DNA from 3 places in the Cobetia sp. 10Alg 146 genome. Region 3 is predicted to be linked to each of the others. Evidence: predicted binding sites of a transcription regulator. Region 3 holds the regulator's gene; each other region holds the start of a gene.

Region 1 (9,818 bases), on a different contig from region 3:
GACCGCCCGGGCAACCGTGAGCAGGCCGCGCAGTGGCTGCATGATGAAGGCATGCAGGAAGTGCCGCTTTCGGTGGTGGCGCGTGGACTGCGCGACGTGGATGTCGAGCAGTCGGTGGAGGCGTTCCAGCGGGAAAATCCCGGCTGGACCATCTTCCATCGCTATGCGGCCAACTTCCCGTGGCGCTCGCAGACCCGCTGGTATGCCGCCCAGATGCAGCGCTGGGGGCATCTCGAGGGAGTCAGCGACAATGACCTCGAAGCGACCCTGGCACGCTGCGTACGCCCGGACCTCTACCGCAGCGCAGCCCGCAAGCTGGGCATGGTGGTGCCGGTGGCGGATGAGCGCAGCGAAGGCACGCATCCGGCACCCTGGTGGCTGAGCGGCGAGGCAGGGCAGGTGCCGATGCCGGCGGATGGCTTCATCGATGGCGCGGTCTTCGAGTGACGTTTCGGCTGCGCGCCTTGCAGCCCCCTGCGAGCAAGGGCTGTCAGGGCAACCGCCGCCATTGAGCGGATGCCGGGGAAACCTGTCGGCTCAGGCATGTTGGCAGTGCGGTTATGATATTCTCATCCCACTGCCAGCACCGCGTCAGGGGATCGCATGACCACTCGCAAGTCTCAGATTCGCAAGGATAATGTCGGCCGCATCCTGCTTGCCGCCGAAAAGATCTTCGCTCTCAAGGGCTATGTCGGCGCCAGCATGGTCGATATTGCCGCCGAGGTAGAGCTGCCCAAGTCCAATCTGCATTACTACTTCAGCACCAAGGAAGCGCTGTATCGCGCGGTCCTCGATGGTCTGCTGGCGCTGTGGAAGGAAGATGCGCTGTGCTTCGAGGCCTATGACGACCCGCAGCTGGTGCTCTCCACCTACATTCGCGCCAAGATGATGCACTCGCGCCAGCGTCCGTATGGCTCCAAGGTATGGGCCAGCGAGATCATGCAGGGCGCGCCGGTGCTGGGCGAGGAGCTGACGGTGTGGCTCGACGAGTGGGCCGAGATGAAGAAGTCACGCCTGCGCCAGTGGATCAGCGAGGGGCGCATCGACAACGTCGATGCTTCCGCCTACCTGTACATGATCTGGGCCAGCACCCAGCACTACGCCGACTTCGACCACCAGATCGCGGTGCTCAATCAGGGCAAGGCGCTGAGTGATCGCGAATTCGAGCAGGCGGTGCAGAACGTCACGCGGGTGCTGCTGAAGGGCGTTGGCTTGTCCGCCTGAGTCAGCAGATGATGTCATGATGAAATTATCCTTAGGCTAATAATGATCATCATTGATGGATCATGAAGCCATTGAAAAGGGGCTGCCATTGCTGGCAGCCCCTTTCTGTTTTCACGCCACTGAACGTGGTGTCATGCGCTGGTATCTGTGCGGATCATCCAGATCTTGTCCGCAACGTCAGGGTCACGCCGCGCGATGCGGGTTGCGCGGGTCCTCCATCCAGTTCATGTACGGCTTGCCGGTGTCCTGCACTTCCATGGTGATGCAGTCCTCGACCGGGCAGGTGATCTCGCACAGGTTGCAGCCCACGCAGTCGGCGTCCTTCACCTCATAGCGGGCGGTGCCGTTGTCCCTGGCCAGATGCAGGATGGCCTGGTGCGAGGTGTCCTCGCAGGCGATGTAGCAGCGTCCGCAGCCGATGCACTTGTCCTGGTCGATCCGCGCGATCACCTGGTAGTTCATGTCCAGCTGCTTCCAGTCGGTGGTGTTGGGCACCGCCGCGCGGGAGAACTCCTCGATCCGCTGATAGCCCTTGCTGTCCATCCAGCGCCCCAGGCCGTCCTTCATCTCCTCGACGATACGGAAGCCGTGCAGCATCGCCGCGGTGCACACCTGCACGCTGCCCGCGCCGAGGGCGATGAATTCCGCGGCATCTTCCCAGTTGGAGATGCCGCCGATACCCGAGATCGGCAGGTTGGCGGTTTCCGGCGTGCGCGCGATCTCGGCCACCATGTTCAGCGCGATGGGCTTCACGGCGCTGCCGCAGTAGCCGCCATGGGTGCTGCGGTCGCCGACGATGGGATGCGCGACCATGCGGTCGAGGTCCAGATGGGTGATGGAGTTGATGGTGTTGATCAGCGAGACGGCATCCGCGCCGCCACGCCAGGCCGCCTTGGCCGGTTCGCGCACGTCGGTGATGTTGGGGGTCAGCTTGACGATCACCGGCAGCGAGCTGTAGGTCTTGCACCAGCGCGTGACCTGCTCGACATACTCCGGCACCTGGCCCACCGCGGCGCCCATGCCGCGTTCCGGCATGCCATGGGGGCAGCCGAAGTTGAGCTCGATGCCATCACAGCCGGTAGCCTCGACCTGCGGCAGGATGGTCTTCCAGGCCTCTTCCTCGCACGGCACCATCAGCGAGACGATCAGTGCGCGGTCCGGCCAGTCCTTCTTGACCTGGGTGATCTCGCGCAGGTTGATCTCCAGCGAGCGGTCGGTGATCAGCTCGATGTTGTTGAAGCCGCTGACCTCGCCATTCGGGCCATAGTGCGCCGAATAGCGCGAGGAGACGTTCACTGCCGCCGGGTCTTCCCCCAGCGTCTTCCAGACCACGCCTCCCCAGCCGGCCTCGAAGGCGCGTACCACGTTGTAGGCCTTGTCGGTGGGCGGGGCGCTGGCCAGCCAGAAGGGGTTGGGGGCACGGATGCCGGCGAAGTTGACCGACAGATCGGCCTTGTAGCTGGCGACGTGATCGTCAGCCGCTGCAGAACTTGAACCAGAGCCTGCCGGACGCGCGTTGTCATCATTGAGCGGGGTATGAATGGTCATCAGGCGGCCTCCACCTTGAGCATCAGATCGTGATGGATGGCCTCGGCGGCCAGCTTGCCGTGGGCGACGGCTTGAACGGTGAGATCCTGTCCGCGAGCGATGCAGTCACCGCCGGCATAGACGCCCGGCAGACTGGTGCGCAGCATCTCGTCCACCTCTATCTTCGCCCCCTCGCGGGCCAGCCCCGCGGCATGCGCATCGCTCAGGCTCGCGTCATCGAAGCCCTGGCCGATGGCGGTGAAGACCCCATCGCAGGCCAGCGTGAAGGTCTCGCCGGTATCGACGAGTCGGCCATCCTCGACCCGCGTGCGCGCGAACTGCATCGCACTGAGCGCGGCGTCACCACCATCCTCACTGTCGCTTGCCATACCGATGGCCAGCGGGCGCGCCCAGGTGTGGATCATCACGCCATTGGCACGCGCGATTTCCTGCTCGTGATGGGTGGCGGACATCTGCTCCTCGCCACGCCGATAGACCAGGTCCACCGTCTGTGCGCCGAGGCGCCTGGCCTGCACGGCGATGTCGATGGCGGTGTTGCCGGCGCCGATCACCACCGCGTGCCTCGGCACTGCCAGCGCGTTCAGTTCGCCGCTCTGACGCAGCACCTTGATGAAGTCGGTGGCCGCCATCAGGCCGCTGGCATCCTCGCCGGTCAGGCCGAGAGCATGGCTGGTGCCAAGGCCCAGGCCCAGGAAGACGCTGTCGAACTCGCGTGTCAGGGAGGCCAGCGCCAGATTGTCGCCGAGGCGCTGGCCGTGGCGGATCTCGATGCCGCCGATCTCGAGCAGGAATTCGACTTCGCGGGCGGCGAAGTCATCGGTCAGCTTGTAGCGGGCGATGCCGTATTCATTGAGGCCACCGGCTTTCTCCTCGGCCTCGAAGATCACCACGTCGTGGCCGAAACGCGCCAGGCGGTGGGCGCAGGAAAGCCCGGCAGGCCCGGCACCGACCACGGCGATGCGCCGGCCGGTGCTGGCTGCCCGCGTGAACGGGTGGGCCTCGAACTGGGCGTTGTCCAGCGCATGGCGCTGCAGCAGGCCGATCAGCACCGGCTGGCACTCATCGCCCTGATTGCGCACGCAGGACTGTTCGCAGAGGATCTCGGTGGGGCAGACGCGGGCGCAGCTGCCGCCGAGGATATTGGCATCGAGAATCTCGCTGGCGGCGCCTTCGAGATTGTCATCGTGGATACGGCGGATGAAGGTCGGGATGTCGATGCTGGTCGGGCAGGCCTTGATGCAGGGCGCGTCATAGCAGTACAGGCAACGCGAACTCTCGATGAAGGCCTGACGCTTGGTGAGCGCCGGATGCAGATCAGTGAAGCGCGCACTCAGCGCCTCTTCCGCGAGTCCGGACGGGGCCCAGTGGGAAGGAGTGGAGGATGTCGTCACGGTGTGGCTCCTGCCCGCGCTCAGGCGCGGGGTCGTTGTTGTTGGTCTTGCAGGCGAGTCAGGTAGCGCTTCTTGATTGGCAACGCCTTGATTGGCAGCGCTTCGGGACCGGCAGCGCGTCAGGTGCGCTGCCAGGCCGTCGTTCAGTCGTGTTGTTCAGTCGTGCCGGTCTTGTCTTGTTCGAGTCGTTCGTCGGCCGTCAGCTGCGATCCACGGCGGTGACGACATTGCTCTCGGCGCGGGCCTTGAGCTGGTCGAAGACGCTGGGGTAGGGCGGGCGTTCGACGTACTGGCCGTGACCGCGCTTGGCATGCAGCTCGCCATCGCGCCATGCCCAGTCGCCGCGGCTGATGGTGTGACGCGGGATACCCTTGACGGTGCGGCCTTCGAAGATGTTGAAGTCGATGTTCTGGTGGTGGGTCTTCGCCGAGATGGTGCGTTCGGCGTTGGGGTCCCAGACCACGATGTCGGCGTCGCTGCCGACCCGGATCGCGCCCTTGCGCGGGTACAGATTGAAGATCTTGGCGGCGTTGGTGGAGGTCAGGCCGACGAAGTCCTCGGCGGAGAAGCGCCCGGTGTTGACGCCCTCGTGCCATAGCATCGCCATGCGATCCTCGACCCCGGCGGTGCCGTTGGGAATCTTCGAGAAGTCGTCCTTGCCCATCTCCTTCTGCTCGGCGCAGAAGCAGCAGTGATCGGTGGCGGTGGTCTGCAGGTCACCGGACTGGATGCCGCCCCACAGCGCCTGACGATGTTCCAGCGAGCGGAACGGCGGGCTCATCACGTGGCCTGCCGCGAATTCCCAGCTCTTGTTCTGATAGACCGCTTCATCGATCAGCAGATGGCCTGCCAGCACCTCGCCGTAGACCGGCTGACCGTGCTCGCGGGCGTAGCGGATCTCCTCCAGCGCGTCGGCGGTGGAGACGTGCACCAGATACACCGGCGTGCCCAGGGTGCCGGCGATGCGGATGGCGCGGCTGGCGGCTTCGCCCTCGACCTGCGGCGGACGCGACAGCGGATGTGCCTCGGGCCCGGTGATGCCATCGGCCAGCAGCTTCTGCTGCAGGTGGTAGACCAGCTCGCCGTTCTCGGCATGCACGGTGGGAATCGCGCCCAGCTCCAGACAGCGCGCGAAGCTCGAGACGAGGGTGTCGTCCGGCGCCATGATGGCGTTCTTGTAGGCCATGAAGTGCTTGAAGCTGTTGACCCCGTAATCGGAGACCAGCGTCTGCATGTCCTGGCTGACGCTCTCGTCCCACCAGGTGACGGCGACGTGGAAGCTGTAGTCGCAGCACGACTTCTCGGCCCACTCGCGCCAGGTGTGATAGGCCTCCATCAGCGGTTGCTGGGGGGAGGGAATCACGAAATCGATGATCATGGTGGTACCGCCGGCCAGCGCCGCGGCGGTGCCGCTCTGGAAATCCTCGCTGGCCACGGTGCCCATGAAGGGCAGCTGCATGTGGGTGTGCGGGTCGATGCCGCCGGGCATCACCAGACAGCCGCTGGCGTCGATCACCTCGCAGTCGTCCGGTACGTCCAGGTCGGTGCCGATGGCGGTGATGGTCTCGCCGTCACACAGCACATCGGCGGTGTAGCGCTCTTCGTGGGTCTGGATGCTGCCGCCCTTGATCAGGATTGCCATGAATCTCTCCCGGCCGCATCGCGCGGCCTTGTCCGGCATTGAGTGTCAGGTCGTGTTGTCGTTGTCGTTATCGTGCTGGCCGTCATTCACCATCGGTGAGGCGGGTATAGGCGTCCGGACGGCGGTCACGGAAGAACTGCCAGTTGTTGCGCACCTCGCGCACCATCGCCATGTCGAGGTCGTGGATCAACAGCTCGTCCTCGGTGGCACTGGCCTGGGCTTCGATCTGGCCGCGTGGATTCACGAAGTAGGAGGAACCGTAGAACTCGCCGATATCCCAGGGTTGTTCATGGCCGACACGGTTGATGGCGGCGATGTAGCAGCCATTGGCGGCGGCGGAGGCGGGCTGTTCCAGCTCCCACAGATACTGGGAGAGGCCCGCGACGGTGGCGGAGGGATTGAAGATGATCTCGGCGCCATTGAGCGCCAATGCGCGCCAGCCTTCCGGGAAGTGGCGGTCGTAGCAGATGTAGACGCCGATGCGCCCGTAGGCGGTGTCGAAGACCGGCCAGTCGGACTTGCCAGGCTTGAAGAAGAACTTCTCCCAGAAGCCCGCCACTTGCGGGATGTGGGTCTTGTGATACTTGCCCAGATAGCTGCCGTCGGCATCGATGACGGCGGCGGTGTTGTAGTACACCCCCGGCTGCACTTCCTCGTAGATGGGCACGATGATCACCATCTGATGCTTCTTCGCGTACTGCTGCATCAGGGTGACGGTGGGGCCGTCGGGCACGCGCTCGGCGGCGGCATACCACTTGGCATCCTGGCTCGGGCAGAAATAGGGCTGATTGAAGACTTCCTGGAAGCACAGGATCTTGACGCCTGCCTCACCGGCCTGGTCGATCAGCGGCAGGTGGGCCTCGTTCATGGCATCGCGGATCTGTGCGGGCTCGAGGTCGGTGGAGACGTTGAGTCCCATCTGGATGACGGCGCAGCGCAGCTTGCCGGCATCCTCGGTATAGGAGATGCGGGAGTCGTTCGACATGTCATCCTCATCGGGCGGCTTGGCGCCGGTTGTTGTTGTCTTCAATGAGTGCTGGTGGGCAGAGCGGGTGAACCGGGATGGCGCGAAATGGACCTTGGAAAATCATGCCGCCTGTCCGGAAAGTCTGCATGCCGGCGGCAGGTATCGTGGGTCAGGGAAGGTCCGATGCAAATCCTGTCTCGCCAGTCAGCTTAATGAACATTAGACAGTGTTCCCGCGTTCGGCAAGACGAAGTGTCAAATAAAGTCTTGTAGATTTATCTTGTTGTTATAAAAGGATTTTCGGTAAAGATTTCGCATGAATTCACCATTGTGGTGCCAGGAGAATCAGCGTGGTTCACGCGATTTTCAAAGGAAAACTCAATGCACATCAGTGGCTTGTGACCGTCTGTATGGGCCCTGTGCAAGACCGCCTTGCACCAGCTTGGAACCTGACCATACTGACAATTGGCGCGAACACGGCGTGTCGCCACCTGACGGGCATCAGACGGTCAAACCCGCGCCATTGCCTCTCAAGTTGTCTTGCGGGACAGGTTTGATTTGACGGCAATAATGCCGCCATCGGCATGCGATTTGCCCATGAAAGGTACCGCTTCATGTGGATGGGTAATTCGAGCATCCCTTGGCTGAAACAGGGTGGAAAAGTGAATCAGGAGGGTGAAGGAAGGGACGGATCTTCAAAGACGGCAAGACGCGCCACAGAGCGCAAAGGCAGGACAAGCGACGTGCATCACCCTCAACAATAACAACAGCTGAACAGGTGAGGACTCATGGCCCCGACACAGACTCGCTCGCACATGGTGCGCAGCAATGAGGAAATGATCGAGCTGGTGGTGGCGCAGGACGTCGCCCGCAGCCCGCGCTACAACGAGGATATCGCGCCGACCAGGAGTGCCGAGCGCACCTGGTCGCGCTGGAACATCGCCGCGCTGTGGGTCGGCATGTCGATCTGCGTACCCACCTATACCTTGGGCGGCGTGCTCACTGCCTACTTCGGGCTGAGTGTCGGCGAGGCGCTGATCACGATTCTGGTCGCCAATCTGGTGGTACTGATTCCGCTGACGCTGAACGCCTTCCCCGGCACGCGTTTCGGGATTCCCTTTCCGGTAGTGCTGCGTTCATCGTTCGGGATCATCGGCTCCAACGTGCCGTGCATGATTCGGGCGGTGGTCGCCTGTGGCTGGTTCGGTATCCAGACGATGTTCGGCGGCCTGGCGATTCACCTGCTGCTCTCGAGCCTCTCGGCGGACTGGAAGGCGCTGGGCGGGGTGGGCGAGGTCATCGGCTTCTTCATCTTCTGGGCGCTCAACCTGTTCGTGGTGATTCGCGGCGCGGAATCCATCAAGTGGCTGGAGACGCTCTCCGCGCCCTTGCTGCTGGCGGTGGGGGTCGGCCTGATGGTGTGGGCGCTGCCGCACACCTCGATCAGCGAACTGCTGGCCCAGCCACCGAATCGTCCCGAAGGCGATGGCGTGGCCAGCTACTTCATGGCGGGCCTGACCGCGATGGTCGGCTTCTGGGCGACGCTGTCGCTGAACATCCCGGACTTCAGCCGTTACGCGAAGAGCCAGAAGGACCAGATCGTCGGTCAGATCATCGGCCTGCCGCTGACGATGTTCTTCTTCGCGGCGCTCGGCGTGGTGCTGACGGCCGCTTCCAGCTCGCTGGTGGGGGAGACCATCTCCGACCCGGTCAACCTGATCGGTCGCATCGACAGCCCCGGCTGGGTCGCCATCGCCATGGTGCTGATCATCATCGCGACGCTCTCCACCAACACCGCCGCCAACATCGTCTCGCCGACCAATGATTTCCAGAACATCGCGCCGAAATTCATCAACCAGACGCGCGGCGTGCTGCTCACCGGGCTGGTCGGGGTGCTGCTGATGGGCTTCGAGCTGATCAAGAAGATGGGCTGGATCGTCTCCGACGTGAGCCTCGAGAGCCTCTATTCCAACTGGCTGTTGGGCTATTCGAGTCTGCTGGGGCCGATCGCGGGGATCATGATCGTCGACTACTTCGTGATCCGTCGTCAGTCCTTCGATCTGCCGGCGCTCTATCTGGATGGCAGCACCTACCCGGCCTTCAATCCAGCGGGCTTCATCGCCTTCTTCGTGCCGGTGGGGCTGACGGTGATCAGCTTCTCGCAGCCCGGGCTTTCCTGGTTCTACGACTACGGCTGGTTCACCGGCTCGCTGCTGGGGGCGCTGGTCTACTTCGTGGCCAGCAAGCTGCTGGTCAAGGCACCGCAGGTGCACCTGCCGGAGGCGATACCGGGTGGCGGCGCACAGCGTGCCTGACGCCGCTGGCGGATAGCTCGCAACGCAACGTCACGTGCAACGACAGACGGGCTGCCCATCGGCAGCCCGTCTGTCGTCGTGGCAAGGGGAAGTGACGGCCGGTTGAGGCCTTCGCGCCCTGGCCGTCAGCCCACCAGGCCGGGGATGCCGCCCTCGAAGCGCTCGACCATGAAGTCGACGAACTGGCGCACCTTGGGCGAGAGATGGCGGTGGCGGGGATAGACGATCCACACCCCGGTATCGCGCACCTGATATTCATCCAGCACCGAGATCAGCTGGCCACTGGCCAGGTGAGGCGCGACGTAATAGTCGGGAATCTGGGCAAGCCCGAGGCCCTTGAGCGTGGCGTCCAGCAGTGCCGGCCCGGAATTGGCCTGCCAGCTGCCGGAGATGCGCACCTCGCGTCGCTGGCCCTCGACCTCGAACAGCCATTCACGCTTGGAGCCCGCCAGGCAGCGGTGGCTGGAGAGCTCCGCCAGCGTGTGCGGGCGCGGCGCACGCTGAAAGTAGTCGTGCGAGGCGACGACATACTCCTGTCGGTCCACCAGTCGCCGCGCGATCAGCGAGGAGTCCTTGAGCACGCCCATGCGAATGGCGACATCGAAGCCCTCGTCGATCAATTCCACCGGACGATTGGTGAAGTGCATCTGCACCTCCAGCTGCGGGTGCATCAGCTGGAAGTCGTTGACCAGTGGCGCGACGTAACGCTCACCGAAGGTGGTGGCGCTGGTC
Region 2 (9,818 bases), on a different contig from region 3:
TAGACGAGGCGCGAGGACTGGCCGCGCTCTTCCGGGGTCATGCCGCCATCGCCGGTGGTGGTGGAGGTGCCGATTTCCGAGGCACCACGCCCCAGCGCTTCCTTGGCCTGGGCGGACAGGGCACCGAAGCTCATGCCGGCGATGGTCACCGGCGTGCTGATCACCACCGGCTTCTTGGCATGGCGCGTGCCAAGCACGACTTCGGTCTCGCACTTCTCGCGATAGCCTTCCAGCGGGTAGCGCGACATGCTGGCGCCGAGGAACAGCAGGTCGTCGAAATGCGGCACCTTGCGCTTGGCGCCCCAGCCACGGATATCGTAGATACCCGTCTCTGCCGCGCGCTGGATCTCATGGATGACATCGCGGCCGAAGGTCGCGGATTCGCGCAGTGCCGGGTTGTAGGGCTGTGTTTGAGTCTCGTCGGTCATGTTGGGCATCCTGATCAGTAGGCTGAGGCGTTGTCGACCTTGAAGTGATAGAGCTGACGCGCAGATCCGTAGCGCGTGAAGCTGGCCGGGTCTTCATCGATTCCGGCACTCGCCAGCAGCTCCGCCAGTTCTTCCAGGTGCTCGGCACGCATGTCCTTGGCGATGCAGTCCGCGCCCAGCGATGCGACCGTGCCCTTCACGTAGAGTCGCGCTTCATAGAGCGAATCACCGAGACCTTCGCCAGCATCACCGCATACCACCATGCGTCCTGCCTGTCCCATGAAGGCACTCATCGCGCCGATGTTGCCCTTGACGACGATATCGACACCCTTCATCGAGATACCGCAACGCGCCGAGGCGTTGCCTTCGATGACCAGCAGCCCGCCGTGGGCGGTCGCGCCCGCAGCCTGGGAGGCATCGCCCTTGACCCGCACACAGCCGGACATCATGTTTTCCGCCACACCCACCCCGGTATTGCCGTGGATGGTGATGCTGGCCTTCTGATTCATGCCCGCGCAGTAGTAGCCCGCGTGGCCATCGATATCGACACTGATATCGTCATTGATACCGCAGGCGATGTTGTGAGCGCCGTCGGAGTTGACCACTCGCCATTCGCGCGCCTCCTTGAGGAGGTCGGCATCGTGCAGGGCCTGGTTCAGAGCGCGCAGCCCATCAACGGCCAGATCGTGAGTCTTCATCATTACGCAGCCTCCGTACGGGCGGTGTCTTTTTCCCAAAGGTACAGGCGGCCGGGTTCCGGCTCCCACACACGGGCGTCCTTGATACCCGGCAGACTCGCCAGAGCACGATATTCCGAGGCCATCGCCACGTAGTCGTCGGTTTCGGCAATCACGGCAGGCTTGCAGGCGATCGGATCCCGCACCACGGCGAAGCCATCACGGGTGCCAATGGTGAAGGTGAAGAAGCCATCCAGGTCCTTCAGGGCACCGGTAATCGCCGCTTCCAGGCTGTCGCCCTGCTCCAGACGCCAGGTCAGGTAGCCGGCGGCGACTTCGGAATCGTTGTCGGTCTCGAAGCTGATGCCTTCACGCCTGAGCTTGGTGCGCAGCCAGTTGTGGTTGGACAGCGAGCCATTGTGGACCAGGCACAGATCACGCCCGGTGGAGAACGGGTGGCTGCCCTGCAGGGTGACGGCGCTTTCGGTCGCCATGCGGGTATGACCGATGATGTGGCTGCCCTGCATGCCCTTGAGGCCATAGAGGCTGGCGATATGGGCCGGCAGGCCCACCGCCTTGAGGATCTCGATGCTCTGCCCCACGCTCAATACGCGAATCTGCGGGGCGCTGTCGGCAAGCCAGCTGCGCACGGCACTCTCTTCCCCGGCGATCTTGAATACCGCGACACTGGCATTGCTGAACCAGTCCGCCACCGTGCCGACCTGCTCGCCCAGGCCCTTGGCGATCGCGTCCCAATCCTCATCGACACCATCGCTTTGCAGCGTCAGCTTGATGCCAGCGTCAAATTCGTCGCCATAGATGGCGAAGCCAGCACTGTCCGGGCCGCGATCCGTCATCGCGATCAACATCGGCTCGAACAGCTCCCCCAGGCGCGATTCCAGCGCCGGGTTCTTGAGATAAAGCCCTACGATTCCACACATGGTGATGTCCTCTCACGGGCAGGAGGCGTCCTCCTGCCTGGTGTCTTGAGCGTGGTGGTGACAGTGGCGACCCTCGTCTGACATGACCCGCGAGATCCGCGAGCGCCGCCGGATGAGATCAGAAGAATTCGGCGTAGCGCTGGACTTCCCAGGCACTGACCTGGGCGTTGTAGTCCCGCCATTCCTCGCGCTTGAGGCGCATGAACTCGGCGCAGATCCCCTCGCCCAGGCTCTCGCGCAGAATGCTGTCCGCCTCGAGCGCATCGATGGCCAGCGAGAGATTCTGCGGCAGCGTCTCGATGCCCTTCTCGGCGCATTCGCTCGGGGTCAGCGAGTAGAGATTGATGTTGTGGGGCGTGCCCGGATCCAGCTTGCGCGCCACGCCATCCAGCCCCGCGGCGATGATGGCGGCGTGCACGAGATAGGGGTTGCAGCCGGCGTCCGGCAGGCGGAACTCGAGGCGACCGTAGGGCACACGCACCATGGCCGAGCGGTTGTTGTCACCGTAGGCGATGAAGACCGGCGCCCAGGTCGCGCCGCTGGTGCTGCCGCCGCCGACCAGACGCTTGTAGGAATTGACGGTCGGCGCGGCAAAGGCACACAGCGCCGGGGCATGTGCCAGCAGTCCGCCGAGGAAGTGGTACGCCAGCGGTGACAGGCCCATGCCCTGGGCGTCGGAGTCATCGCCGAACAGGTTGCGGCCGGTGTCATCACACACGGACAGGTGGAAGTGCATGCCATTGCCCGGGCGGTCCGCCAGCGGCTTGGGCATGAAGGAGCACACCATGCCCAGATCATTGGCGATCTCGCCGGCAGCCATGCGCACGAAGGTGAAGCGGTCTGCCGAGGTCAGCGCATCGCTGTAGGTGTAGTTGATCTCGAACTGGCCATTGGCGTCCTCGTGATCGATCTGATAGACGTCGAAGTCCACCGCCTGCAGCGATTCGACCAGACGTTCGAGGAATTCACGCGAACGTGACAGGCCCTTGTAGTCGTAGCAGGGCTTGGCGAGGGTATCGCTCTCATCCACCGGCAACAACTCACCCGCTTCCCCCCGGCGGAACAGCGAGAATTCCGGCTCCAGCCCAGTATTGAGCGTCCAGCCCTTCTCCTTCAAGCGCTCCAGCTGCTTGAGCAGTACCACACGGCTGTCGTTGGCGAACGGTTGCCCATTGACGTAGCCATCACAGGCCATGCGCGCATAGCCCGGCTGCCACGGCACCAGGCACAGCGAGTCCAGATCCCCCCGCGCCATGAAGTCCGGCCCCTCCGGCGACATGCCGAGACCACTGACGGCGAAGCCGGCAAAGCCGGCGCCCTTCTCGACCACATCCATCAGGCAATTGGCCGGCACGGACTTGGTCTTGGCAGCGCCATGAATATCCACGAACTGCGCCAGCAGATAGCGAATGTCGTGATCCTTGATGAACTGTTGCGCCTTTTCGGGTGACATCTGGGTTTCCTCTGAGAGCGGACCGGGTTCCATCTCCCTCGACACTGTCTGCCACCCCGGGAAACCTGACCCCTTGTGGTGACACGCCACGCCAAGATAGCGGATGAAACGAGTTTTTGTGATTCCTGCTGGTCAACTTTATTTCCCTCAAAGAAAAGCATACAGCATGCCATTTCGCCAGCTGCCGCCCAGAACTTTTCATCAACCTCCTGTTTTGCATGGGAATTTATTTTACGAGCTCGTTTTACCCCACAGAAAACGCCAGGTGACCCTGAGTAAATTCCTGCCCGTTTCTCGAAATAGGCATCATTTCGGTGCCCAGAGCTCCCTCTTCGCACCAGCATGACGCAAAGCGCTGATATTCACGCCCGAATTCGTGCTGCCAATCGCCGCCTGACTCGCTCCAGGGTTGCCGTGGCCATGGCCTTTGACGGAATTGGCAAGCCCCTTGCTTAACCATGAGGAATGTTTCTTTCCTTTCAAGAATCGACGCTCATGCGATCAGGCAAGGCAAGCAGCAGGCACAAGCCCTTGTGAAGCGCCTGAAGAGGCGCCTGAAGAGGCAACAGAACAACAACACTTCCTGCGGCGGATGCGCGTCTTGCGCGCCATCTCCGCCAGCACCAGCAGGACTACGGCACCACTCACTTACGCTAGGCAGCACGACTCACAGGAGAAAGGGACGCATGGCGAATTCATGGCGCATCTCGGCATTGGCCGAACAACACCGCAAGCTGGGCGCGGAGCTGGAAGACTGGAATGGCATGGGCACTGCCTGGAATTACGCCGTCTCGGACACGGCCGATGACCACGAGACCATTCGCACCCGCGCCGGTCTGATGGATGTCTCGGGGCTCAAGAAGATCCACTGCAACGGCCCGCACGCTCAGGCCGTGCTGGATTACGTCACCACGCGGGACATGTCCAAGCTGTATCCGGGCAAATCGGTGTATGCCAGCGTCTTGAATGAGGCCGGCAAGTTCGTCGACGACTGCATCGTCTATTGCCTGGCGCCGAACTCCTACCTCGTGGTGCACGGCACGGGCACCGCGAATGAAATGCTGGCCAAGAGTGCCCTGGGGCGCGCCGTCAGCCTGACCTTCGATGACGACATGCATGACATGTCACTGCAGGGGCCGGTCGCGGTGGATTTTCTGGAGCGTCACGTGCCGGGCATCCGTGAGCTGCGTTACTTCCACCATCTGCAGACCCAGCTGTTCGGCTACCACGTGATGATCTCGCGCACCGGCTACACCGGCGAGCGTGGCTACGAGATCTTCTGCAAGGCCAAGGACGCTCCCTCTCTGTGGGAACAGATTCTCGAAGATGGGGCCGACATGGGCATCAAGCCGTGCAGCTTTGGCACCCTTGACTGGCTGCGGGTCGAGAGCCACCTGCTGTTCTACCCGGCGGACAATTCCGAAACCTACCCGTATCCCGACCAGCCGGTGGGCGATACCCTGTGGGAGCTGGGCCTGGACTTCACCGTCTCGCCGGGCAAGACCGAATTCCGTGGCGCCAGCGAACACTTCGCGCTGCAGGGCAAGGAGCGCGTCAAGGTCTATGGCGTGCTGCTGGACTCGAAAGACGTCGCCCAGATCGGTGACAAGATCTACGCCGACGGCAAGTGCGTCGGTGTCATCACTCAGGGCATGTACTCGCGCCTGAGCGATCGCTCCATGGCGCTGGCACGTCTCGAACCCGGCTATGCCGAGCATGGCACCCCGCTGACCCTCAAGACCGGCACTGACGGAGAGACCAGCCTCTCGGCCATCAGCCATTCCCTGCCCTTCGATGACCCGGAAAAGGCCAAGCGACTGGCGCGCGGCTGAGCACACGCACCATGTCGGACACTGCAAGACCTGCAGTGATAACCGGGTGAAGTGTCAGGACGCATTGCGAACGCAAGACGCAAGAGGCCTCCTCGACGTGACGTCGAGGAGGCCTCTTGCCTCACACCCAGGCCAGGTGATTGAAAAGGACTCTCGAAAGGTACTCCCGCCCCCTTGGCAGACATCAAGGATGAGGGTTGACGGCAAAGTTGGTAATGTCACGCCATACCCCGCTCGCGAGCCGATGCGCCGCATGCCTCACAAGGGCATGCCGCGTCCTCGCCGGCCATCCCCTTCCCATTGCCACCCTCTCCGCTATAGGAGTCATCATGCCGCGAAAATCCCCCGCTCCCTCCGAGAAGTCGGAACAGGACAGCTCCGACACTCTGCCCCGTGAACTAGCGACCGACCCCGCTGCGCAGTCAGAGAGGAAAGACACCATCACGGCGGCAGCTGACGAGACGCGTCTCGGACTTGAGCAGCACATCGCGCGCGCGCTCAAGCAGCAGCGTGTCTCGCAGGGCTACAAGATTTCCGACGTCTCGCGTATCGCCGGTGTCAGTCAAGGCATGATCAGCAAGGTGGAGAACGCCCAGGTATCCACCAGTCTCGATACCCTAAACAAGCTGTGCAATGCCTTGAGTCTGCCGATCTCGAAGCTGTTCAGCGATTACGATGTCAATGGGCGTGGTGCCCAGCACATCAAGGCCGGGCAAGGCATGCAGGTGGTACGCACCGGCACCGAAGTCGGCCATGCCTATCAACTGTTGAGCTACAAGCAGGGCCCCAAGAAGCGCTACGAACCCTTCCTGATCACCATGGATGATGCCAGCGAAGTCTTCCCCAACTTCTGTCATGCCGGGCATGAATTCATCTACCTGCTTTCCGGTAACCTCACCTACCGTCATGGTGACAAGTTCTATGACATGGGTCCCGGTGACAGCCTGGCCTTCGATGCCGGCGTTCCGCATGGCCCCGAGAAGTTGAACGAGGTCCCGATTCAGCTGCTGTCGATCATTCACTACGACGACAACGAATAGGTCATCCGCTTCACCGCGCCTGATGATCCCGACAGTCTCCCCGCCCCTGGATGGCCCACTTCCCCTGATGGTGGTTCATGACCGGCCCTCCTGGGTAGATGGCGCTTTCCGTGTCGGTGTCGCCTGGCGCAGGGCGTCCAGCTCGGTCAGATAACGCTCCAGCACCAAATTGGGCGCACGGCTCTTGCGCGTGATGGCGCTGTAATAGGTGACATAGGAGTTGGCCACCGGGCTGAGCGCCTGCATCTGGCCATCGCGCACCCAGCGCTCGGCATAGTGGGTGGGCAGATAGCCGAGATAACGCCCGGAGAGCACCAGAAAGGCGATGCCCTCGCGGTCGGTCGCCGAGGCGGATGCCCTGAGTGGCTCATGCAGCGCCTTGATCGTGGGCGTCTGCGCGTAGGCAGGCAGCACGGCATCATGCTGGCGTATTTCCTCCTGCCCCACCGGGCGTCCGCGCGCGCGAGTGTCGCCTTCCCGGGGCTCGCGAAACAGCACATGGCCCCGCGCGCAGTAAAGGCAGGAGGTTTCCTCGTAGAGCGAGCGATACTCGAGTCCCGGCAGCGTCTTGAGCGTCGGGATCACGCCGGTATGCAATCGCCCATCCAGTACGGCGCGCTCGATCTCATTGGGCGGGATCATGCGGATGTTGATCTTCACTTCCGGGCCGTGCTTCTTGAGCGCGCTCAGGGCGTGAGTGATGTGCATCTCCGGCATGGTGACCAGATTGTCGGTAATGCCGATGTTCAGCTCGCCCTTGAGCCAGGCGTGCAGTCCGTTGATGCGCGTGCGAAAGCCTTCCGCCGCTGCCAGCATCTGCATCGCGGCTTCATGGACGTCTCTTCCCTCATTGGTGAGCGCGAAACCACTGCGCCCCCGCTGGCAGAGCTTGAGGCCCAGCCGCGTCTCCAGGTCACTCATCGCCATGCTGATGGCGGAGCGACTGATGTTGAGCTCGATCTCGGCCGCCGAGAAGCCGCCGCATTCCACCACCTTGCGAAAGATGCGCAGCAAGCGCAGATCGGCATCGCCAAGCTGTCCTCTCATGCCGTCCTTGCGCATGGTCTGCCCTCCTGAGTTCCACGACATGGAAAGTTAAGTAAATGCTTTCCTGAAGATAAAGACAACGGCATTTATCTTATCAAAAGGGCTTTCTAATCTAGCCAGACAGGAGCCGAGATCCAACAACAACAGCACTCTTCGGGAGACATCATGACCGCCTTCGACACATCCCCTTCCGCCCAGGCAGGATTGAGCAAGGAACAACTTGACGCCTACTGGATGCCCTACACGGCCAATCGGCAGTTCAAGCAGGACCCACGCATCATCACCAAGGCGCAGGGTGCCTACTTCACGGATTCTCGGGGACGCCAGATCTTCGATGGCCTGTCGGGTCTCTGGACCTGCGGTGCCGGCCATTGCCGCCCGGAGATCGCCGAAGCGGTCAGCGCACAGCTGCGCGAGCTGGATTACGCGCCATCCTTCCAGTACGGCCACCCCAAGGCCTTCGAGCTGGCACATCGCATCACGGGACTGATGCCCGAGGGGCTGGATCACGTCTTCTTCACCGGATCAGGTTCCGAAAGCGCCGATACCTCACTGAAGATCGCGCGCGCCTACTGGCGCAAGAAAGGCAAGCCGACCAAGACCAAGCTGATCGGTCGCAGCAAGGGCTATCACGGCGTCAACTTCGGGGGCTTCAGCGTCGGCGGCATCGGCGCCAACCGCACGCTCTATGGCCAGGGGGTCGATGCTGACCATCTACCGCATACCCTGCTCAAGGAAAATGTCTTCACCCCCGGCATGCCCCAGACCGGTGCCGAGCGCGCCGATGAGCTGCTGGAGCTGATCGCGCTGCATGATGCCTCCAACATCGCGGCCGTCATCGTCGAGCCGATGGCAGGCTCCGCCGGCGTGCTGCCGCCGCCTGTGGGCTATCTCAAGCGACTGCGCGAGCTGTGTGACCAGCACGATATCCTGTTGATCTTCGATGAGGTCATCACCGGCTTCGGGCGCATGGGCGCCATGAGCGGCGCCGAGGAATTCGGTGTCACACCGGACATCCTCAATGTCGCCAAGCAGCTTACCAATGGCGCGGTGCCGATGGGTGCCGTGGTCGTCAAGGGCGATATCTACCAGACCTTCATGGACAACGGCGGCGCCGATTACATGATGGAGATTCCCCACGGCTACACCTACTCCGGTCACCCGGTGGCGTGTGCCGCGGCACTGGCGGCCCTCGACGTGCTCGAGAATGACCAGCTCATCCCCCGTGTCCGTGAACTGAGCCCGGTCTTCGAGAAGAAGCTGCACGAGCTCAAGGGCACTCGCTACATCAGTGACATCCGCAACTACGGCCTGGCCGGTGCTCTGCAGGTCGAGGCCTATCCCGGCGAGCCGGCGCGGCGTCCCTACGAGATCGCCATGCATTGCTGGAAGGCCGGCTTCTATGTGCGTTACGGCGGCGACACCATCCAGCTGGGCCTGCCGTTCATCACCGAGCACGATGAACTGGACCGTCTGATCAATGCCCTGGGCGATGCCTTCGCCGCACAGGACTGATGATCGACGCTTAAGACTGACAATCACGTTCAGGACTGACGATCACGTTCGGACTGGCGATCGACGCCAGCCACATCACTGCCCTTTTTCTTGCAAGTCATCTCATGGAGCCCACAACAATGAAAACGCTCGGTCACCTCATCAACGGCAACCTCGATCACAGCGAAGGCCGTACCCAGGACATCTTCAATCCCTCCACCGGTGAGGTCGGCGGTCAGGTGCGCCTGGCCAGCAAGGCGACCGTCGAGGAAGCCATCGCGGCCGCCGCCGCCGCCTTCCCGGAATGGCGCAACACGCCGCCGATCAAGCGCGCCCGAGTGATGTTCCGCTTCAAGCAGCTGCTGGAAGAGCACGCCGACGAGATCGCTCGCCTGATCGGCCAGGAACACGGCAAGATCTGTCACGATGCGCTGGGGGAACTCCAGCGCGGCATCGAGAATGTCGAATATGCCTGCAGCGCCCCGGAACTGCTCAAGGGTGAGCACAGCCGCAATACCGGCCCGGGCATCGACTCCTGGAGCGAATTCCAGCCACTGGGCGTCGTTGCCGGCATCACGCCGTTCAACTTCCCGGCCATGGTGCCGCTGTGGATGTACCCGATGGCGATCGCCTGCGGCAACACCTTCGTCCTCAAGCCCTCCGAGCGCGACCCGACCTCCACGCTGTTCATCGCCGAGCTGCTGATGGAGGCTGGCCTGCCGGCCGGCGTCATGAATGTCGTCAATGGCGACAAGGAAGCCGTCGATACGCTGCTGGATGACCCGCGCATCCAGGCGGTCAGCTTCGTGGGCTCCACGCCGATCGCCGAGTACATCTACAGCCGCGCCGCCGCCAACGGCAAGCGCTGTCAGGCCCTCGGCGGCGCCAAGAACCACGCCATCGTGA
Region 3 (9,818 bases):
GACGCCAGCAGTGATGAGCCGGATTACTATCTCGAGGGGGCTGACATGACGCGCTTCGATGCGCGGGGAGTGTCGATCCAGTCGATGACCTCCCCGCACATCGAACACACGCCAGGCGATGACGTGACGCGTGCGCAGGCACCGAAGATCCGGACCAACGACAGCGAAGACCGTCGCTGGTACGCCACGGGTGACAGTGGCGTGTTGAGCGCCGGCGGCGACACCTTCACTCTCGAAGGCAATGCCCGACTGCGCCAGCCTTCGGATGCCTGGACACTGGACACCGACGTGCTGCATTACAGTCGTGAGCAGAACCGTGCCTGGAGTGACGTGCCGGTGGTGATCACCCAGAATGGTCAACGCGTCGAGAGTGACCGCTTCAGCGCTGACCTCTCTCAGGATTCCGCCCAGCTGGAAGGCCGCGTCCGCAGCACCCTGCAACCCGGCAAGGGCAAGAGCGATGCCGCTCGGGAAGCCGAGACTCTCGACACCGGCAATGACACCACCCGTGACGATGATGGCCGCGTCTCCAGCACCTTCGATGCCGCGCCGGCCCAGGATCAGTGAGCGCGCCCCTGCATGCGCCGAATCCTCTCTCCCCGATTTCCGCTTCACGATGGCCTGAGTGATCGTGAAGCCTTACCAGTTCTGCCAAGGAGCACTCCATGACTTCAACGACTCTCACGCCCTTGACGGTCTGGCGCCAGACACTCAGACCCGGTGTCATGGCCCTTGGCCTGGCACTTGGCATGACGACGCTTTCCCCGACCGCACTGGCGCTGGACAGCGATGCCAACCAGCCGATCAACATTGCCGCCGACTCACTGTCACTGGATGACAAGGCCGGCACGGCCACCTATACCGGTCGCGTGGAAATGCGCCAGGGCAGCATGAAGCTGGATGCCGCGCGCGTGGACATCAGTCGCGCCGACAGCGGCGAGATTTCCCTGGTCAAGGCCACCGGCCAGCGCGCCTACATGGAGCAGAAACCCGATACCGACGAGCGACTGGTCAAGGGCTGGGCGAATACCATTCGCTACCACGCGCTGGAGCGTCGGGTGGAACTGGTCGGCGATGCCCGTCTGGAGAAAGGCGACGACACCTTCGAAGGTGGCTACGTGGAATACTTCCTGGACAAGCGCCAGGTCAATGCCAGCAATGGCAGCGATGCCTCATCCTCCGAGGGGTCACGCGTCCACATGACCCTGACGCCACGTGGCGCCAATGCCAGCAAGGATCAATGAGCATGACTGCTGCCAGCCCACGTACTCTCAGCGCTCGTCATCTGGCCAAGGCCTACAAGGGTCGCAAGGTCGTCAAGGACATCTCGCTGGAAATCCGCCAGGGTGACATCGTAGGCCTGCTGGGCCCCAACGGGGCCGGCAAGACGACCTCGTTCTACATGATCGTCGGCCTCGTGCGCTCGGATGCCGGTAGCGTGACCATCGATGACCACGACCTGTCCGGCGCCGCCATGCATCAGCGGGCTCGCGCCGGCATCGGCTATCTGCCCCAGGAAGCCTCGATCTTCCGCAAGCTCTCGGTATCCGACAACATCATGGCGATCCTCGAGACGCGCAAGGACCTGGATCGCAACGGACGCAAGGCACGCCTGGAGGAGCTGCTCAACGAGTTCAGCATCACGCATATTCGTGACAGTGCCGGCATGAGCCTTTCCGGCGGGGAGCGCCGCCGCGTGGAGATCGCTCGCGCACTGGCCACCGAGCCAGACTTCGTGCTGCTCGATGAGCCGTTTGCCGGCGTGGACCCCATCTCGGTGGGCGAGATCAAGAGCATCGTGCGCCAGCTGCGTGACCGCGGCATCGGGGTGCTGATCACCGATCACAACGTGCGCGAGACACTCGACATCTGCGATACCGCCTACATCGTGGGCGATGGCCAGATCATCGCGCATGGCGACGCCGACACCATCCTCGCCAACCAGCAGGTGCGTGATGTCTACCTGGGCCATGAGTTCAAGCTCTAGCCCGAGAGTGCCGTCAGCCTGGTAAGAGCCGTCAGCCTGGTAAGAGCCGTCAGCCTGACGAGAGCCGTCCGACCTCTTCTGCTCTCACCAGCACCCTCCAGCACCCGCCACTTCCTGCTTCACTGTCGGGGCCTCGTTCCCCGCCCCCTCACGCAAGCGCCTCGACAGGCGCTTGCGTGATCTCCCCGTGAACCCTCCTGCTCTGCCACACCTCACTCGAATGCATGACGTCCATACCACCTTGGTGGCAACATGGCATGCAAGTTGCTTGAATATTCTCGACTGCCCCTTGTCAGTGCCCCGACCCACGGTATAGCGTAGATGCACGTTCCTTTGCCGTGAATGACAGACCCCATGAAACCCACCTTGCAGCTTCGACTCGGCACTTCCCTGACCATGACCCCGCAACTTCAGCAAGCGATCCAGCTGCTGCAGTTGTCGACGCTGGACCTGCGTCAGGAGATACAGCAGGCGCTTGAGTCAAACCCCATGCTGGAGCTTGACGAGGAATACGAGTCGCTGGATGTCGCGGAGACACAGGACAAGAGCGAGATCTCCACCTCCGAGACCAACAGCGAGATTCCTGAAGAATACCCTCTCGACAGTGACTGGTCGGACCTCTACCAGGATCACGCAGGCAGCCTGACCAGTTCCGGCAGCGGAAGCTCGAGCGAGGACGGGCCGGACTTCGATCGCAACACCAGTGTCGAAAGCCTGCAGGACCATCTGCGCTGGCAGCTGGCGATGACGGACCTCGATGCGCGTGAACGGCAGATGGCGGAGAGTCTGATCGATGCGGTGGATGGGGCCGGCTACCTGAGCATGAGCCTGGACGAACTGGTCGATGGCCTGCGAGGTCAGGGACTGCCCGGCCTCAAGGCGTCGGAACTCGAGCAGGTCCTGCTGCGCCTTCAGCAGTTCGATCCCACCGGTGTGTTCGCTCGAGACCTGCGCGAATGTCTGCTGCTTCAGCTGGCCCTGCTGCCGGACGATCTGCCGCTGCTGGCCCAGGCCCGCCGTCTGGTGCGGCAATTCCTCGAGGCACTGGGCAATGACGATCGCAAGCTGCTCAAGCGTCGCCTGAGCCTGGATGATGATGAGCTGGATCACGTCATTCGTCTGGTACGGGCGCTCGACCCGCGCCCGGCGTCCGCCTGGGGCGAGCCTGCCAGTGATTACGTCATCCCGGACCTGCTGGTCCGTCATACGCGTCACGGCTGGCAGGTCGAACTCAACCCGGAAGCGCTGCCCAAGCTGCGTATCCAGCCGGAATATGCCGCCCTCATCAAGCGGGCCGACAAGTCCGCGGACAACACCTTCCTCAAGGACAATCTTCAGGAAGCCCGCTGGCTGATGAAGAGCCTGTCCTCACGCAATGACACCCTGCTCAAGGTGGGCCGCGAGATCATGGCGCGCCAGATCGACTTCCTCGAGCAGGGGGAAGAAGGCATGAAGCCGCTGATCCTTGCCAACATCGCGGAAGTGGTCGAGATGCACGAATCCACCATCTCGCGGGTGACCACCCAGAAATATATCCACACCCCGAGAGGCGTGTTCGAACTCAAGTTCTTCTTCTCGAGTCAGGTGGGTGGCAGCGGCAACGGTGACGCGCACTCCAGCACCGCGATCCGTGCGCGCATTCGCAAGCTGATCTCGGAAGAACCGGCGCGCAAGCCATTGTCCGACTCACGCCTGGTGGATCTGCTGGCCAGTGATGGCATCGAGGTAGCGCGCCGGACGGTCGCCAAGTATCGCGAGGCCATGGGCATCCCCTCCTCCAGCGAGCGCAAGCGCTTGGCGTGAGTCTCGACAACGGATACCCGCAGGCCAGCGGGCTCCACACGTCGGAGCGCTGAAGCTCGCCCCCTTGCACCTGCCATCCTGGCATCATCTGCCAATCGGTCGTCTGAATACCGGTTGGCAATGCCTGTCCTTGCGACTGCGTGAGTGACTTCACGCCCCAATTGCCTATTTTTCCAGCCACTTTTCTCCAGAGTGCTTTCTTTTTCCCTCACATCCCACGGACAGATAGCCAGGGGTCGCCACCGACTCCTGCCACACGAACGTCGACGTAAATGCTGACATTGGCCACAAACGGCCGGTTTCTCGAGCCCCATTCCGTCCGTGATGCGAGGCGATGCTCATGAAGAACCTGCTGATATCCCTCGCTGGGTTGAAGACAAGCCTTGCCCCACGATGCAGCGCAGCGTTGATCTTTGTTCAAAGCTTGGGCATTGTCGGGGTAGACGCTCGGTACACCGGCACCGCCGCTCTCGCCAGCAGATGATCGCCACGAGACCATGGCCGGAGTCAGAAAGTGGCCGCGCGTTCAATCAGGGTTTGCTCGCAGTCAAAAAGGGTTACAATTCAAAGGCAACCCGCTGGATAAAGGAGCGTGTCCATGCAAGTGAATATCACCGGGCATCATGTGGAACTCACCGATCCTCTCCGCGATTATGTCAACGAGAAGCTCGCTCGCCTCGAACGGCATTACGACAACATCACCAATGTTCAGGTGACACTGTCGATCGAGAAGGAACGCCAACAGGCTGCCTGCACCCTGCACGCCGCTGGCGCCGACCTCCATGCCCTGGCAGAAGACCCCAACATGTACGCTGCCATCGACGCGCTCGCCGACAAGCTGGACCGCCAGCTGGTCAAACACAAGGAAAAGTCCCAGGCTCGCTCTCAGGGCACCGGGACCCGTTGACCTTCTGCCATGACACTTGATCAGATCCTTCCCCCCGAGCGCACGCTCTACGGCGTCCCCGGGGGGAGCAAGAAGCGGGTGCTGGAATTCTTCAGCACCTTCATTGCTCAGAACATTCCCAGCCTGGACAGCCAAGAAGTCTTCTCGCGCCTGATCGGGCGCGAGAGACTGGGTTCGACGGGCATCGGCCACGGCGTGGCCGTGCCACATGCACGCAGTCCACACTGCAAGACCCCCATCGCGGCGTTCATGAAGCTCGGTGACCCCATCGACTTTGACGCCATCGATGGCGAACCCATCGATCTGCTGTTCGTGCTGCTGGTCCCCGAGGAGGCAGATGACACCCATCTCACTCTGCTCGGCCAGGTGGCGGAACTGCTCAACTCGCCCACCAACCGGGCAGCATTGCGCCAGGCAGACAGTCAGCGAGCATTGTTCGATGCCCTGACCTCGGCCATCGCCGAATTGCCGGCGCGCTGAACCTGCAAGCCCGGACTCGCTCCGGGCTTGTCGCTGACTGGCCTCAGGCACCCTCCGCTTTCACCTCATGCTGACCTCGCCCTGGGAGAGCACTCCATGAAGATCGTGATCATCAGTGGTCGCTCCGGTTCCGGCAAATCGATTGCCCTCCAGGCGCTGGAAGACATTGGCTACTATGCCATCGACAATCTGCCCGGCATGCTGCTGGCACCATTGGTCGAGCAGCTGGAAAAGGACAGCCCCACCCGCCGGCGCATCGCGGTCTCCATTGACGCGCGCAACCTCCCCGATGCCCTGAGTCGCTTCCCCGAACTGCTCGACAGCGTTCGTCAGAGCGGCATGGATGTGCAGGTCGTCTACCTGACCACGGACTCCCGTGTCCTGCTCGAACGCTATTCCGCGACCCGCCGCCGTCATCCGCTGACCCGCGACAATGACCGCACGCTGGCCGAGGCCATCGAGATCGAGCAGCAGACACTGGCCCCGATTCGTCAGAAGGCGGATCTGGTCATCGACTCGACCAACCTCAGCGTGCATGACCTGCGCTCGCGCATCACCGAACAGGTCGCACAGCATAGCTCTCGTCATCTGACACTCACCTTCGAGTCCTTCGGCTTCAAGCATGGCGTGCCGACCGATGCCGACATGGTGTTCGATGCCCGCTGCCTGCCCAACCCCTACTGGGACATCAATCTGCGCAGCGATACCGGTCGTGATGACAGCGTGGCGGAATTCCTGCAGCGCTACCCGGACGTCAAGGCAATGCAGGATGACATCGCCGGCTGGCTGGAACGCTGGCTGCCCGCCTATCAGGCCAGCAATCGCAGCTACCTGACCGTTTCGGTGGGCTGTACCGGCGGCCAGCATCGCAGCGTCTATCTCTGCGAGCAGCTGGCCGAACATTTCGCCAAGCAGCTTCCGGAAGTGCGTCTACGCCACCGGGAGCTGGGGATCCATACGGCCCTAGCGATCAGCGATACCCGTCAGGAGTCACACGATGCCCAGTCGTGAACTGGTTCTGACCAACAAGCGCGGGCTGCATGCTCGCGCTGCCACCAAGCTGGTCAACTGCTGTGCGCCCTTCGAGGCCACGGTCATGGTCAGTCACGGTGAGCGACGCGCCAACGCGGCCAACGTCATGGCGCTGCTGATGCTGGCAGCCCCGTGTGGCACGGCGCTGATCATCGATGTCGAGGGCGAACAGGCAGATGAGGCCCTGTCTGCGATCGAGTCCCTGTTCGAGGCGCGCTTCGAAGAGGAAGAATGACGCCGCCGCACCCCGTCTGACATCCCCCGCCCGCCGGCTTTCTGCCACTTTTTCCGCGCTGATTGCCCTATCGATAAGAAACAGTGTTTTCTTTTGTCGACGCGCCCCCCTGCGCCAATGGTAGAATCAACGCTGTCCTTCATGTCGACAGGGGAAGCCGACAGATGAGCAAGACGTCACGCAAACTCAAGCCAAGACTTGATCGCCTGTCACAGGCACTGGAAAGTGGCGAGCTGGATCAGGCAAGGCGCATGCTGAATCGCGGCCTGGCACCGGTGGACGTGGCCCACTTGCTGGAATCCTCCCCCCCCAAGGAGCGCAACCTGCTCTGGGAGCTGGTCGACGCCGAACTTCAGGGCGATGTGCTCCAATACCTTGGCGAGGATATCCAGAGCGACTTCCTCAAGGACATGGATGCCGAGGACGTCCTGGCCGCCACCGAGAATCTGGAACCGGATGATGTCGCCGACATCCTCCAGCGGCTTCCGAATGCCGTGATTCTCGAAGTCCTCGACTCCATGGAGGCGCAGGAACGCCAGCGGGTCGAGACGGTGCTGTCCTATCCCGAGGACACTGCCGGCGGCTTGATGAACACGGACACCATCACCATCCGTCCGGACATCACCCTGGATGTCGTGTTGCGTTACATCCGCCGTCACGAGCGACTTCCCGATTCCACCGACACCCTGCTGGTCGTCTCGCGCCGCGATGAATTCATCGGCGCCCTGCCCATCAACCGCCTGCTGGTCTCTGACCCCGGTGTCACGGTGCGCGAGGTGATGGATACCGACAGCGTGGTGATTCCGGCATTGATGCCGGAGAGCGAGGTCGCCTCGCTGTTCGAGAAGCATGACCTGATCTCGGCGCCTGTCGTCGGCGGTGATGGCAATCTGCTCGGGCGCATCACCATCGATGACGTGGTCGACGTCATCCGCGGCGATGCCGAGCACCAGGTCATGTCGATGGCGGGGATGGACGAGGATGAAGATACCTTCTCCCCGGTGATGCGCACCTCCTGGCGTCGCGCCATCTGGCTTGGCATCAACCTGCTGACCGCCTTCATGGCGTCCGCCGTGATCGGGATGTTCGAGGGCACCATCCAGAAGATCACCGCGCTGGCGGTCCTGATGCCCATCGTCGCCAGCATGGGCGGCATTGCCGGCTCACAGGCACTGACGGTACTGATTCGCGGCATCGCACTGGGACACGTCAAGAGTGGCAACGTGCGCTGGCTTCTCAAGCGCGAAATCATCGTCGCGGGGCTCAATGGCCTGCTGTGGGCGGTGGTGGTCGCCGGGATCGCCATCGTCTGGTTCGGTGATGTCCAGCTGGGGGCCATCATCGGTGCCGCCATCATGATCAATCTGTTGATCGCGGCCGTGACCGGGACATTGCTGCCGATACTGCTCAAGAAGCTCAATATCGACCCGGCCCTCTCCGGCAGCGTGATCCTGACCACCGTGACCGACGTGATCGGCTTCATGGCCTTCCTGGGCCTGGCGACCTGGCTCTATCTGTAATACGCCTGATGGATTCCAGTGACTGCTCCAGAAAACAACACGGCCGCTCCCAAGGGAGCGGCCGTGTTGTTTTCTGGACTCTCGCGCAGAGACAGAAGCGTCAGCGATCAGCCTTCCACCTCATCGTCTTCACCTTCGGACATGCCGGCAACGGTCATGCCATCGATCAGCCAGCTGCCAGAGTGGATGCTGCCCCGGGTATCGACATCATCACCGACCGCCAGCAGATTGGCGGCCATGTCACGCAGATTGCCGGCGATCGTGAACTCCTCGACCGCGTGCTGGATCTCGCCATTCTCGACCCAGAAGCCCGAAGCGCCACGCGAGTAGTCACCGGTCACGCCGTTGACGCCCTGACCCATCAGCTCGGTCACCAGCACGCCGGTGCCCATCTGCTTGAGCATCTCGTCACGTGAGGTCAGCGGCGCGGTGATGCGCACGTTGCGCGCACCGCCCGCGTTGCCGGTGGTCTGCATGCCCAGACGACGAGCACTGTAGGCGCTCAGCATGTAACTCTGCACCTTGCCGTCGGCAAAGTAGACATTGTCACGCGTGGCGACACCGTCGTTGTCGAAGGCGGCACTCGACATGCCACCCACCTCACGCGGCTTCTCGCCGAGGGTGAACCAGTCAGGGAACAGCGGCTGACCCAGGCTGTCGCACAGGAAGCTGGACTCACGATACAGCGAACCACCCGCGATGGCGGACAGATAGTGCCCTACCAGGCCTGCCGACATCTGCGGGTCGAACATGACCGGCATGCGCCCCGTCGCCACCTTGCGCGCGTTGAGGCGTGCCAGCGTGCGGCGTGCAGCCTCACGCCCCACATCCTCCGGGGAGCGCAGGTCGGCCGGGTTGCGCACGCTGGTGTAGTCATAATCACGCTGCATGCCCTGTTCATCCCTGGCGATCAACATGCAGGACATCGAGTGTCGGCTGCCGCACTGACTGGCCAGGAAACCGTGGCTGTTGCCGTAGACCTGCACACCTTCCCCACTGGAGAAGCTGGCACCTTCGGATTGCGCGATGCCTTCCACTTCCAGTCCGGCACGCTCACACGCCAGCGCCAGATCCGTCGCGTCATCGACGCTGATCGCCCAGGGGTGATGCGCCTGAAGGTCCGGGAAATCGGTGGCCATCAGTTCGGCCGGCGCCAATCCGGCAAAGCTGTCCTCGCCGGTGTAATGAGCGATGGAGACCGCTTTCTCGACCGCGGCACGAATCGAGTCGCTACCGGCGTCGGAAGAGGTCGCGCTGCCCTTGCGATTGCCCAGATACACGGTCACGCCGATCCCCTGGTCACGCGACAGCTCGACGGTTTCGACTTCTCCGTCACGCACCGAGATGCTGACGCCCTGATCGACGCTGGCGCCCACCTCACAGGCATCGGCTCCCAGACTGCGGGCCAGCTCGAGCGCTTCGCTGACGCGGCGCTCCAGCAGTTGTTGCTGAGCAACGGCATCAAAGGCCTGGCTCATGTTGTTCTCCTTCTGAGGAGACGGGGCGCTGGCAGTGCTATACTGCCGCAAATTTCCCCGACTCGTTGGAATTGGCATGCGTAAAGAAAGACCTGAGGAGCTCGTCGAGCGTCCCAGCAAATCCCAGATGAAGCGTGAAATGATCGAGCTTCAGGCCCTCGGCAAGAAGATCATCGACATGCCGGCCGGTCAGCGCGCCAAGTTCCCGCTCTCCGATGACATGCTGGCCGCCATCGATGAGTGCGGACGCATTCGCAGTCATGAAGGCCTGCGCCGTCACATGCAGTACGTCGGCAAGCTGATGCGCAAGGAAGACCTCGAGGCCATCAACGCCGTCTTCCAGAGCATGGAGCAGCAGAGCATCCGTCGGGATGCC

What was found. Region 3 encodes sigma-54, which starts transcription at its own class of promoters, with help from an activator protein. Its sites were predicted from a motif close to TGGCACNNNNNTTGCTNT; they were not measured.
Region 1: QD172_RS12790 (NCS1 family nucleobase:cation symporter-1) is a predicted target of sigma-54. The motif match lies at 7,352-7,369, and genes of this name have one in related genera.
Region 2: glnT (type III glutamate--ammonia ligase) is a predicted target of sigma-54. The motif match lies at 3,654-3,671, and genes of this name have one in related genera.

What each region holds. Positions count from the first base shown of each region.
Region 1 covers NZ_JARWKT010000006.1:255,520-265,337, forward strand. The annotation lists gene QD172_RS12760 (CmpA/NrtA family ABC transporter substrate-binding protein) at 1-447, shown strand, start outside; gene QD172_RS12765 (TetR/AcrR family transcriptional regulator) at 604-1,224, shown strand; gene preA (NAD-dependent dihydropyrimidine dehydrogenase subunit PreA) at 1,408-2,772, opposite strand; gene QD172_RS12775 (NAD(P)-dependent oxidoreductase) at 2,772-4,163, opposite strand; gene hydA (dihydropyrimidinase) at 4,363-5,805, opposite strand; gene QD172_RS12785 (nitrilase-related carbon-nitrogen hydrolase) at 5,888-6,790, opposite strand; gene QD172_RS12790 (NCS1 family nucleobase:cation symporter-1) at 7,608-9,086, shown strand; gene QD172_RS12795 (LysR family transcriptional regulator) at 9,212-9,818, opposite strand, start outside.
Region 2 covers NZ_JARWKT010000004.1:178,492-188,309, forward strand. The annotation lists gene QD172_RS09065 (FMN-binding glutamate synthase family protein) at 1-428, opposite strand, end outside; gene QD172_RS09070 (protein glxC) at 443-1,129, opposite strand; gene QD172_RS09075 (glutamine amidotransferase family protein) at 1,129-2,046, opposite strand; gene glnT (type III glutamate--ammonia ligase) at 2,165-3,499, opposite strand; gene QD172_RS09085 (aminomethyltransferase family protein) at 4,186-5,331, shown strand; gene QD172_RS09090 (XRE family transcriptional regulator) at 5,661-6,371, shown strand; gene QD172_RS09095 (LysR family transcriptional regulator) at 6,447-7,433, opposite strand; gene QD172_RS09100 (aspartate aminotransferase family protein) at 7,584-8,933, shown strand; gene QD172_RS09105 (CoA-acylating methylmalonate-semialdehyde dehydrogenase) at 9,053-9,818, shown strand, end outside.
Region 3 covers NZ_JARWKT010000002.1:569,494-579,311, forward strand. The annotation lists gene lptC (LPS export ABC transporter periplasmic protein LptC) at 1-567, shown strand, start outside; gene lptA (lipopolysaccharide transport periplasmic protein LptA) at 666-1,244, shown strand; gene lptB (LPS export ABC transporter ATP-binding protein) at 1,241-1,987, shown strand; gene QD172_RS05460 (RNA polymerase factor sigma-54) at 2,342-3,790, shown strand; gene raiA (ribosome-associated translation inhibitor RaiA) at 4,389-4,697, shown strand; gene QD172_RS05470 (PTS sugar transporter subunit IIA) at 4,707-5,177, shown strand; gene rapZ (RNase adapter RapZ) at 5,274-6,188, shown strand; gene QD172_RS05480 (HPr family phosphocarrier protein) at 6,175-6,444, shown strand; gene mgtE (magnesium transporter) at 6,609-7,964, shown strand; gene pmbA (metalloprotease PmbA) at 8,072-9,442, opposite strand; gene yjgA (ribosome biogenesis factor YjgA) at 9,519-9,818, shown strand, end outside.